DNA from 2 places in the Lysinibacillus sp. 54212 genome. Region 2 is predicted to be linked to the other one. Evidence: riboswitches for the same ligand, from Rfam matches in the RefSeq annotation. Region 2 holds a riboswitch; the other holds the start of a gene.
The links. Region 2 has a riboswitch for cobalamin ahead of cobJ (precorrin-3B C(17)-methyltransferase). Riboswitches for the same ligand answer to the same signal wherever they lie in the genome.
Positions count from the first base shown of each region.

Region 1: another riboswitch for cobalamin. It lies ahead of V4T18_RS15790 (ABC transporter substrate-binding protein); the one in region 2 lies ahead of cobJ (precorrin-3B C(17)-methyltransferase).

Region 1 is NZ_JBAFWZ010000029.1:17,226-22,674, forward strand. Features, by position in the region: gene argS (arginine--tRNA ligase) at 1-1,563, shown strand, start outside; cobalamin riboswitch at 2,069-2,188, shown strand; gene V4T18_RS15790 (ABC transporter substrate-binding protein) at 2,363-3,310, shown strand; gene V4T18_RS15795 (FecCD family ABC transporter permease) at 3,303-4,301, shown strand; gene V4T18_RS15800 (adenosylcobinamide amidohydrolase) at 4,302-5,449, shown strand, end outside.
Region 2 is NZ_JBAFWZ010000017.1:29,787-35,235, forward strand. Features, by position in the region: gene V4T18_RS12595 (precorrin-8X methylmutase) at 1-526, opposite strand, end outside; gene cobK (precorrin-6A reductase) at 530-1,288, opposite strand; gene cobJ (precorrin-3B C(17)-methyltransferase) at 1,298-2,947, opposite strand; cobalamin riboswitch at 3,081-3,264, opposite strand; cobalamin riboswitch at 3,385-3,567, shown strand; gene V4T18_RS12610 (energy-coupling factor ABC transporter permease) at 3,698-4,441, shown strand; gene V4T18_RS12615 (energy-coupling factor ABC transporter substrate-binding protein) at 4,443-4,742, shown strand; gene cbiQ (cobalt ECF transporter T component CbiQ) at 4,729-5,449, shown strand, end outside.

The DNA of each region.
Region 1 (5,449 bases), on a different contig from region 2:
GAAACACCTAAAGATAAAGCGAACGGAGACTTTGCAACAAATCTAGCTATGCAATTAACAAAGCTAGCGAAAAAGCCGCCTCGTGCGATTGCAGAAGCAATTTTGGAAAATGTGGATAAGGAAAACACAGATATTGAAAAAATCGAAATTGCTGGTCCTGGTTTTATGAACATTACCGTTCGCAAGGATTTTTTAGCTGGCGTTGTTAAATCAACTTTCGAACAAGGCGAAAATTACGGTCGCTCAAACGCAGGTGAGGGTGAGAAAGTTCAAGTTGAGTTTGTATCAGCGAACCCAACTGGTGATTTGCATTTAGGGCATGCGCGCGGAGCTTCAGTAGGGGATTCTCTATGCAATGTATTAGATTTCGCAGGCTATGCCGTAGCACGTGAATATTATATTAATGATGCAGGAAACCAAATTAACAACTTAGCGTATTCGCTAGAGGCTCGTTATAAGCAGGCGCTAGGCTTAGAGGCTGAAATGCCAGAGGACGGCTACCACGGGCCCGATATTATTGAAATCGCTGGCGAGTTAGCGAAGCAATTCGGTGCAGAAATTTTAGAAAAATCGGATGAAGAACGCTTCAAATTTTTCCGTGAGCACGGCTTACGTTTAGAGCTTGCAAAATTACAAAAAGACTTAGCGAACTTCCGTGTTGAGTTTGATGTTTGGTATTCAGAAACTTCCCTATATAACAACGGGAAAATTGAAGTAGCATTAGACAAATTAAAGGCAAATGGACATGTGTTTGAAGAGGAAGGCGCGACTTGGTTCCGCTCGACAACATTTGGTGACGACAAGGATCGTGTGCTTATTAAAAATGACGGCTCATTTACGTACCTGACTCCTGATATCGCATACCATGAGGATAAATTACAACGTGGCTTTGATAAATTAATTAATATTTGGGGTGCAGATCACCACGGCTATATCCCACGTATGAAGGCAGCGATCGAAGCACTTGGCTATAACCGTGACACACTTGAAGTAGAAGTTATTCAAATGGTTCAGCTCTATAAAAATGGCGAGAAATTCAAAATGTCGAAGCGTACGGGTAACGCGGTTACAATGCGTGAGCTAGTAGAAGAGGTAGGCTTAGATGCAGTACGTTACTTCTTTGTAAAAACTGCTGGCGATTCACATATGGACTTTGATTTAGACTTAGCAGTTTCGCAGTCTAATGAAAACCCTGTATATTATGCTCAATATGCACATGCACGTATTTCTTCTATTTTACGTTCAGCTGCAGAGCAAGGATACGCTACTTCATTAGATAATCTTGGTTTATTAGTTGCTGAAAAGGAAGAAGATGTATTGAAAAAAGTTGGTGCATTCCCTCAAATCGTAGCGGATGCAGCGAAACACCGTACACCTCACCGTATTGCAAACTATATTCAAGAATTAGCATCTACATTCCATAGCTTCTATAATGCTGAAAAGGTACTAAACGCCGATAATAAAGAATTAACAGAGGCACGTTTAGCACTTATTACAGCAGTAAAAACAACATTGGCGAATGCACTAAAGCTAATTGGCGTAAGTGCACCAGAAAAAATGTAAGATCTAGGCATCCTGAACAATCAGGGTGCCTTTTCTATTGGAGTGTGGTAAGTAGATACGTTTGTTTGAATAAGAGTCATGGTTTTTGATTTACTAGCCATAAATTTCGAAATACTAGCCACATTTTTGAATTTACTAGCCAAAATTTCAAAAATACTAGCCAATTACGAGTTGCAGCCACAAATTTTCGAATACAGTCCGAAATTATTGATATAGTAGCCTCAAATTTCAAAATACTAGCCATATTTTTCGATTTACTAGCCAAAATTTCAAAAATACTAGCCACATTTTTTGATTTACTAGCCGATTTTTTCAAAATACTAGCTACATTTCAAGAAATACTAGCCAACTACGATTTGCAGCCACAATTATTAAAAAATCTAGCCCGAAAATTAAATTTAATCGCTCTTGTGATAATTCATATTCCGGCAAACTTCCGAAATACAATATACGAATAATTTTATCTGTAAAAATAGTATTTTTACGCTATAATAAAGAAAATTGAAAAATCTAAAATCATAAGGATATAGGGTAAGTCGGTGTGAATCCGACGCGGTCCCGCCACTGTAATTGCATGATGCAAGAATGCAAAAGCCAGAAAACCGGTCTTTATGGACACCAATGCAAGCCTACGAGGATAGGGTGGTAGCGAAACCTGTGTTTTTGTACGCAAATTTTGCTCTTTCCTACTTCTCTTACATTGGTAAGGGATTTTTTTTTGAAAAAAATCTTTATTGGAAAATAACATCTCTCCTTATTTTGATCAGGGTGAGAATTTCTAATTCTAGGAGGAGAAAGAATGAAGAAGCTTTGGCAGCTATGGTTAACAGCCCTATTAACGTTGGGTTTACTCTCTGCATGTAACGAGGATAATGCAAGCAGTGGGGCAAAGGTCAAGCAAAATGATGAAGTAAATAATGAACAAGTATTTCCAGTAACAGTAAAGGATGCTAGAGGGAATGACGTTACGCTACAGGAAGCACCAGATCGTATCGTCTCGTTAACACCATCCAATACGGAAATTTTATTTAGCCTGGGCTTAGATGAGGAAATCGTTGGAGTAAATGATAATGATAACTACCCTGAGCAAGTAGCAGAGAAAACAAGTGTTGGTGGAATGGAATTTAATATAGAGACAATTATTTCATTACAACCAGATATTGTGTTTGCACACGAATCGAGCATGTATATGATGGAAGGCGCTATTGATCAACTAGTTTCTGCAGGCATCAAAATATTTGTTGTGAAAGATGCGATGAACTTTGAAGAAACGTATAAAACTATTGAAGAAATTGGTACATTAACAGGTAAGGAAGACGAGGCAGAAAAAGTAACTAAAGATATTCAAAATAAGCTAGCGGAAATTCAAGCTAAAGTAAAAGGTCAGGAGCCGAAAACTGCTTTCATCGTTGTTGGTACACAGCCAGATATTTATGTTGTCGGTCAAAACAATTTTATGAATGAAATGCTTAAAGCGATTAACGTTACGAATGCCGTTGAAGTTGAAGGCTGGCCAATGTATAGCGCTGAGGAATTTGTGGACAGTAATCCGGATTCTATCATTTTCACATACGCTGGGGATGATGAAGTAATTAAAAATAATAAAGCATTCTCTGTGATGAAGGCTGTTCAAAGTAATTCACTAACGGTTGTTGATGGTGATACAACGAGTAGACAAGGTCCACGTCTAGCCTTAGGAGTAGAAGCCTTAGCGAAAGCAATTTATCCAGAGGCTTTTAATGAATAAAAAATATACAATCGCGTATATTTTCTCGCTAATCCTATTAGCAACTAGCGTGTGGTTTGGCATATCAATCGGCTCGGTCGATATTCCACTTTCAACCTTATGGGATAGCGAATCAAACCCATCAGCCTACAGCATTTTATGGAATATTCGCATGCCGCGTGTAATCCTTGCGGGGCTAGTCGGGGCTTCACTAGCTATTGCAGGTGCTGCATTTCAAGGGCTGTTAAAGAATCCGCTTGCTGACCCATATACGTTAGGCATCTCATCAGGTGCCTCTGTTGGTGCGGTTACTACTATTTTCTTTAGTGTATCTCTACCACTACTAGGCATATACACGCTTCCGATCTTTAGTATGGTTGGTGCGCTGCTCACGATGCTTGCTGTAATGAGCTTTGCTAAATTAGTGGACCGTACGATGAAGATGGAGACACTGATACTAACAGGAATAATTTTTAGCTCCTTTTTAGGTTCATGCATTTCATTAATGATTGCATTAACGGGGGAGGAGCTTCGTTCGATTATGGGCTGGCTTCTTGGTAGCGTTTCGATGCGCGGATGGCCGTATGTGAAAATGATTCTTCCATTTGTAATTGTAGGTACACTTCTTATTTGGCTAAATCGTCGTGAGCTTAATGCGATGATTTATGGTGAAGACCGGGCGAAATATTTAGGAGTGGATGTTAAACGAAGTAAATATATTCTTTTAGCTGGTGGTTCTATGCTAACGGGTGCAGCTGTTGCGGTATCAGGAACGATTGGATTTTTAGGTCTAGTCGTTCCTCATATGGTACGAATGATTATTGGTACCGATCATCGCCATTTACTACTCATCTCATTTTTAAATGGAGCAAGCTTACTTGTCATATGTGATCTAGTATCGCGTACAATTATTGCACCAATTGAGCTGCCGATTGGGGTTATTACTGCGTTTATCGGAGCACCGGTATTTTCATATATTTTCTTTAAACAACGAAAGGGACGGGTGGCATAAATGCTGAAAGTAGAAAATATCTCAGGCGGCTATGGCAGCGTACCCATCGTCCATAATATTTCGTTTACTGTAGGGCAAGGGAAGATGCTAGGTATTCTTGGACCAAATGGTAGCGGTAAATCGACCCTATTGAAACTAGTCAGTGGCATTATTGCTCCCACTTCCGGAACCGTTTTTATTGATGAGAAAGAGATGCAGAGCTATTCACCAAAAGGGCTAGCGAAAAAAATGGCGGTTTTACCACAGCTTCATGCAAATGCCTTTTCAAATTCTGTGTATGAAACGGTATCGCTCGGTCGATATCCGCACCAAAAAGGCTTTTTTTCTTCGTGGTCAGATCAGGATGAACGGGCAGTTACAATAGCAATGGAGCAAACAGGTGTAGCCAAATATCGTGATACGATGATGGAGTTTTTATCTGGCGGTGAGCAGCAGCGAGTCTTTATTGCCCAAGCATTAGCGCAATGCTCACAAATATTATTGCTTGACGAGCCGACAAATCATTTGGATATTGCCCATCAAAAGCAAATACTAGACTTAATTCGAAAGGAAATTGTTGAGTGTGGTTTAACAGTCGTTTCAGTTTTTCATGATATTAACTTAGCATCTCTTTATTGTGATGAGCTACTGCTAATGGAAGATGGGCATGTTCGCGCATTTGGGGCGCCGCATGAGGTTATTGTCCAACGGGAAATTGAAGATGTGTATAAGGCGCGTGTGTCGACCTATGCTCATCCAGAAATGCCGAAGCCTCAAATTACGATGATGCCAAAAGAAGTATGGCAGGGTGAGCAACAGCGTGTTACAAAAGAACATATACTATTAACAAACGACTATATACAGCTACAAACTGATTTTCCGCTAAAGGTTATTTCATCTGCTGTTCATAATCCAGGAATGGGCTGGTACAACACATTATTAAACCGCTCGATTTCTCCTTATTATGATATTTCGAATGTGCAAGAGGAGACCGAGCAGTTTTTACAGGAGCATGGATTTGGCTTAACAAACACCGTTGTTATGCTAACAGCTGTTAAAACGAATTGTGCTGCTATCGGTACGTATAAAAATAACCATTGTGAAGTTATAATTGTTGTTACGGCGGGTGTTGGGAATGCTGTTGATGTAACAAGAGCATGGGAGCGTCA
Region 2 (5,449 bases):
ATACGAATCCTACAGGCATTCCGATGATTAGATCTGGTTTTGCTAAGCCTTCCTTAATTAAACGAATTAATTCTAAAAGAGCAGTCGGTGCGTTACCAATTGCATAAATTCCGCCTTCCTGTAATTGCGTCGCTTTTTGCATAGAGATGATAGCACGCGTCGTACCTAGCTCTTTTGCTTTTTTCGATACATCCTCATCTGCGATATAGCAATGTAAATCACCGCCATGCTTTTGGAATCGTTTACGGCCAGAGCCACTTTCTATCATTTGAACATCTGCTACGACATGACGGCCTGCTAAAATCGACTGGATGCCCGCTTCAATTGCGTCATCCGTAAAAATCATACTGCGCCCTAATTCAAAGTCTGCAGAAGCGTGAATAACACGACGAACGACTAGCCACTGCTCATCTGTAAATGAGTGCTCGCCCATTTCATCTTTAATCATCGCGAAGCTGTAGTCATAAATTTTGTCTGGATCTACTGTTAACGGAACAAATTCCGTATTAAAATTCATATTTGCCATAATTTATAATCCTCCTAAAATAGTCTTTACTTCATCAAATGTTGTACATAAGTTGCTATACGAAATTTTAGGTCGTTTAATTAAAACAACCGGAATATTTAGCTCTAAGGCAGCGTCCATTTTTTCATCGACAGAGCCAACCTTGCCGCTTTCCTTCGTAATAACAAGCGTTGTCTCGTACTGCTTGTAGAGCGCTACGTTTAGCTCTTTAGAAAATGGTCCTTGGATTGCGATTATATCTCGTTGTTTTACACCAAGCCCATCACACTTTTCCATATTTTCTTTATTCGGTAGCATTCTGCATACTAATCGGATAGCCGGCTCGTCTAGCAATTCCTTTGTAAAGGTTGCCAGTGTTTTACTGCCTGTTGTCAGCATGACTGTACCATTGTGAGATTTTGCTGCCCTCGCTGCCTCCTCGTATGTTTCTACCTCCGTCACAAGGGGATGCTTATATGTTTCTAGTGGCCTCTCGTATCGAATGTATGGAATATTCAGACTTGAGGAGGCTAGCATTGCTGTTTTAGATGCTTCCTCTGCATACGGATGACTCGCATCCACAATACAAGTAGCGCCGATTTTATTTATCAACGTCTCCATATCTTGAGCTGTTAATCGACCAATACTAGTGTGCACTCCTGCCTCTTGTAAGCTATGCGCCGCTGACTCAGTAACAACAGTCGCAAGCAGCTCATGCCCTTGCGACTGTAACACTACCGCAAGCTCCCTCGCATCACTAGTGCCTGCTAAAAATAAAATCATAATAGCCTCCTAATCTCCACAAGGTGCTTCTTCGATTTCGATTTTGCAGCTCATATCATGGTAGTTATAATGCAAAATTTTCTTCACACGCTTGAAATATTTAAATAATCGTTCGTTCGGATGAGCATTCTCTTTATATTCTTCAATTATCCTTGAGAGCAGTGGTACCAGCTCTTCTGGTGCTAAACCTTCCACAACAGGCTGTGCTGCATGAGCAGTTCTCCCAACAGGCTTCGCTCCAATGAATAAGTCAAATTTTTTCTTACGATATACGATACCAATATCATCAAACACCGCGCGATAGCACGCCATACCACAGCCATTAAATCCAATATGTAGTTCCTTCGGTAGCTTCATCCCACCAAGAGTCTCCATAATCTCCTCTGCATATGGAATCGACTCAGCCTTTTCTCCGTAGCAGAAATCACAGGCCTTAACATTTAACACATCGCCCATCGGTAAGACGAGCAGCCCCTCTGCCTTGATAGCTTCCACTACTGCTTGTGGATTCTCAGTTGGCAATTTCACTAGGAAGCGATGGTCAGGTGTATATTCAAATGTTCCCTTTTCCCCAACAATTTCAGCGAGCTTCTGTAGCTGCCTTGGTGAAATGATTTTATTTGCTACACCAGGAGATACGGCAAACTCAAATATAGATTCAATTGGCTGACTCACGATAAACGGATTATCAATTTTTTGATTCGTTACAAGTGCCAATGCTTTTTGAGCTAGCCTAAGCGAAGGTACTTTCGGTTCCATTTTTTTTAGTGGAACTGGGTTCTGTATGGCAACAATTTTTTCATAGCCCGCCTTCGCTTCCCCTGTTTCCTGATCTAATGCCCACGGTTCGGCTTCTTTTTTCAAGCGCTGATGCGGTTTCCATATTTGCTTTTCATCACCGAGCGTATATTTCCGTTGATAGCCGCGCGGTGTGATAATTTTATTATCATAAAAAAAGGTCGATGAGTTACCTACAACAACTGTTGTGAGCATGCCGATATCATGCTCTAGCATTTCTGCTAATGTTGTCAAAACGATATTTTGTGTATCTCGGTAAGCACTTTTTACAAGTCCCACAGGTGTATCTGGTGAACGATACTTCAATAAAATCTTTTGCGCCTCCACGATTTGACGAGTACGACGGCCTGATTTCGGGTTATAAAAGGCGATTACAAAATCAGCCATTGCTGCTGCCTCAATTCGTTTTTCAATAACCGTCCACGGCGTTAAGTGATCACTTAAGCTGATCGTACAAGAGTCATGCATAACGGGTGCACCTAGTAAGCTTGCACAGGAATTAATCGCCGAGATGCCAGGTACAACCTCTACCTCGATCCCCGTTGCTTCTTTCCACCCTTTTTCGATGAGTACCTCATAAACAAGACCTGCCATTCCATACACACCCGAGTCTCCGCTCGATATTACCGAAACGATGTGTCCCGCTTCCGCCTGCTTTACCGCTTCCTGAGCACGCGACACTTCCTCCGTCATGCCTGTACTAACAATCGTTTTAGCTGTTACTAAATGCTGGATTAACTCAACATATGTTTTATAGCCCATGATGTGGTCACTTTGCTGTAGAGCATCGACAGCCCGTTTTGTAATATGCTCTCTGTCTCCAGGACCAAAGCCTACAACGAAGATCTTTCCCTTAACCATAGCTCTCCCTCCTCAAAAAAAATGCCCGCACCTCTTTTCAAAAAGAGATACAGGCATGTGAAATTCTATACAAAAAATGCATACAAAAGCACAAGAACATTATTGTCCCGCCTATACTTCTCCCTCCGAAAAGTAAGTGTCGTTTAAATAAGCAGGTTTCCTGGCTTGAGCGTCGCTTTACTTTCACATCTTCCCATCATAATGACAGTGATTTATTGTGATTTCATCAGCTTTACAGTAGCGGGGGCTGCATTAGATTTTCACTAATTTCCCTTTTACCTCACAAAATCGTGAGCACTTATTTAAAATTGCAAAAATTAAATTAATATTAAAATAACATAGATAAAAGAAAATTGATATGCTTTTAAATTTTTTTATATTTCAAACTTTTTCGTGACAAACCTATTTTTTAAATGCTAGAATCTTTATCAATGACGATAACCTAATGATTTTTTGGTGCTAACCTTTAGCTTAATAGGGAAGACGGTGTGAGTCCGTCGCTGTCCCGCAACTGTAACTCTGAGCAGATTACTAGAAGAGCCACTGCGATTCTTTCGTGGGAAGGCTTGTAAAATGCAATGAAGAGAAGCCAGGAGACCTGCCAGAAATGACGTACTATTCAACCTACGAGGATAGGTGCGAAAGAGAAAGCAAATTAAGATTTGCTTTTTTAGTGTTGCACTTCTTCTCCTGAAAGGTGCTTTTTTTATTGCACTTTTTTCGTCAAATAATCAAAAAGGAGAAAGAAAGATGAAGCATTTATTACCAAAGCTTGGGTACTTCGGAGTTGTACTATTATTCATACCGAAACAAGCGCACGCCATGCATATCATGGAAGGATTTTTACCAATAGGATGGGCTATCTTTTGGGGAGCACTCTGCTTACCATTCTTAATAAAAGGGATTAGCTCAATTCGAAGCGTCGTAAAGGATAATCCAGAAAGTAAACTATTACTTGCCTTATCAGGAGCATTTACATTTGTGCTATCTGCATTAAAAATTCCATCTGTTACAGGGAGTTGCTCTCATCCAACAGGTGTGGGCTTAGGCTCTATATTGTTTGGACCATTCGTAATGAGCGTACTTGGCTCAATCGTATTACTATTCCAATCACTCCTACTTGCCCACGGTGGTTTAACTACATTAGGAGCTAATATTTTTTCAATGGCGATCGTTGGTCCCTTTATCGCTGTAGGTGTTTATAAATTAGCAATAAAATGGGGACTGTCCCTTAGTATCGCTGTATTTTTCGCTGCCATGTTAGGTGATCTCGGTACATATGTGATGACATCAGTTCAACTCTCACTAGCGTTCCCGGCAGAAGTGGGTGGAATACTAGGCTCATTCCAAAAATTTGCGAGCATTTTCGCACTAACCCAAATTCCTTTAGCTGTTAGTGAAGGGTTATTAACGGTTATCATTATGAATTTCTTACAAAAGTACAATATGAACGAGCTAGTACAATTACGAATTTTAAAGGCAAAGGAGAGCTAATATGTTGAAGAAAAATTTGATTCTATTCCTACTTGTTGTCCTTTTAGCCATCTTGCCTGTTCTATTTTTAAAGGATGCAGAATTTGGCGGAGCAGATGGAGAGGCAGAGGAGGCAATTACTGAAATTGCTAATGATTATGAGCCTTGGTTTAATGCGATTTGGGAGCCTCCAAGTGGGGAAATTGAAAGCTTATTATTTGTGCTACAAGCGGTCATCGGCTCAATAATTATCGGCTATTTCATTGGGTATACTCGTGGTAAACACTCGAAAAACTCATCAAAACAGCATGCTAAACATTGATTTTCTTTCACACCATAACGCACTGAGAAGGGTTGCCGCTAGTCAAAAGCTTCTCTTTGCAATAAGTGCATTACTTGCAGTTACGATTTCCAGAAATAATGAGATTGCCCTTTGGACACTACTTTTTATGAGTAGTGTCATTGTTTTCTATGCAAAAATCCCTTGGAAATCCTACGCCATATTAATGCTTGCACCGCTTGGATTTAGCCTAGCCGGTATAGTGACGATTGTTATTTCGATAGCATGGAATGGTCCAATCCCCGCTCATGCTGTGTGGGATGCTTCACTCGCTCAATTGTCCCTTTATATTTTGCCCAATGATCTTTCACGTGCACTAAACATATTTTTAGTAGCATTTAGCGCGACAGGCTGTTTATATTTTTTAATTTTAACAACGCCTATTTATGAGATTAGCCCAATATTACTTAAAGGCAAGGTACCAGTCGTTATAGTAGAATTGATTGAATTAATTTACCGTTTTATCTTCCTATTTCTTCAAACATACGAACAGCTCTATACAGCACAGCAGGCACGATTAGGCTATAAAAGCTATAAATCTAGCTTTTCTTCACTAAGCCTAATGATTAGTTCTCTGTTTAAATCGATGTTTTTACGTTACGGGACGATGACACACGCCATGAAGGCTCGAAATATCGAACAATTTACTATTCCTCAAGCATTCTTGAAGAGAAGAAAATGGCTACCAA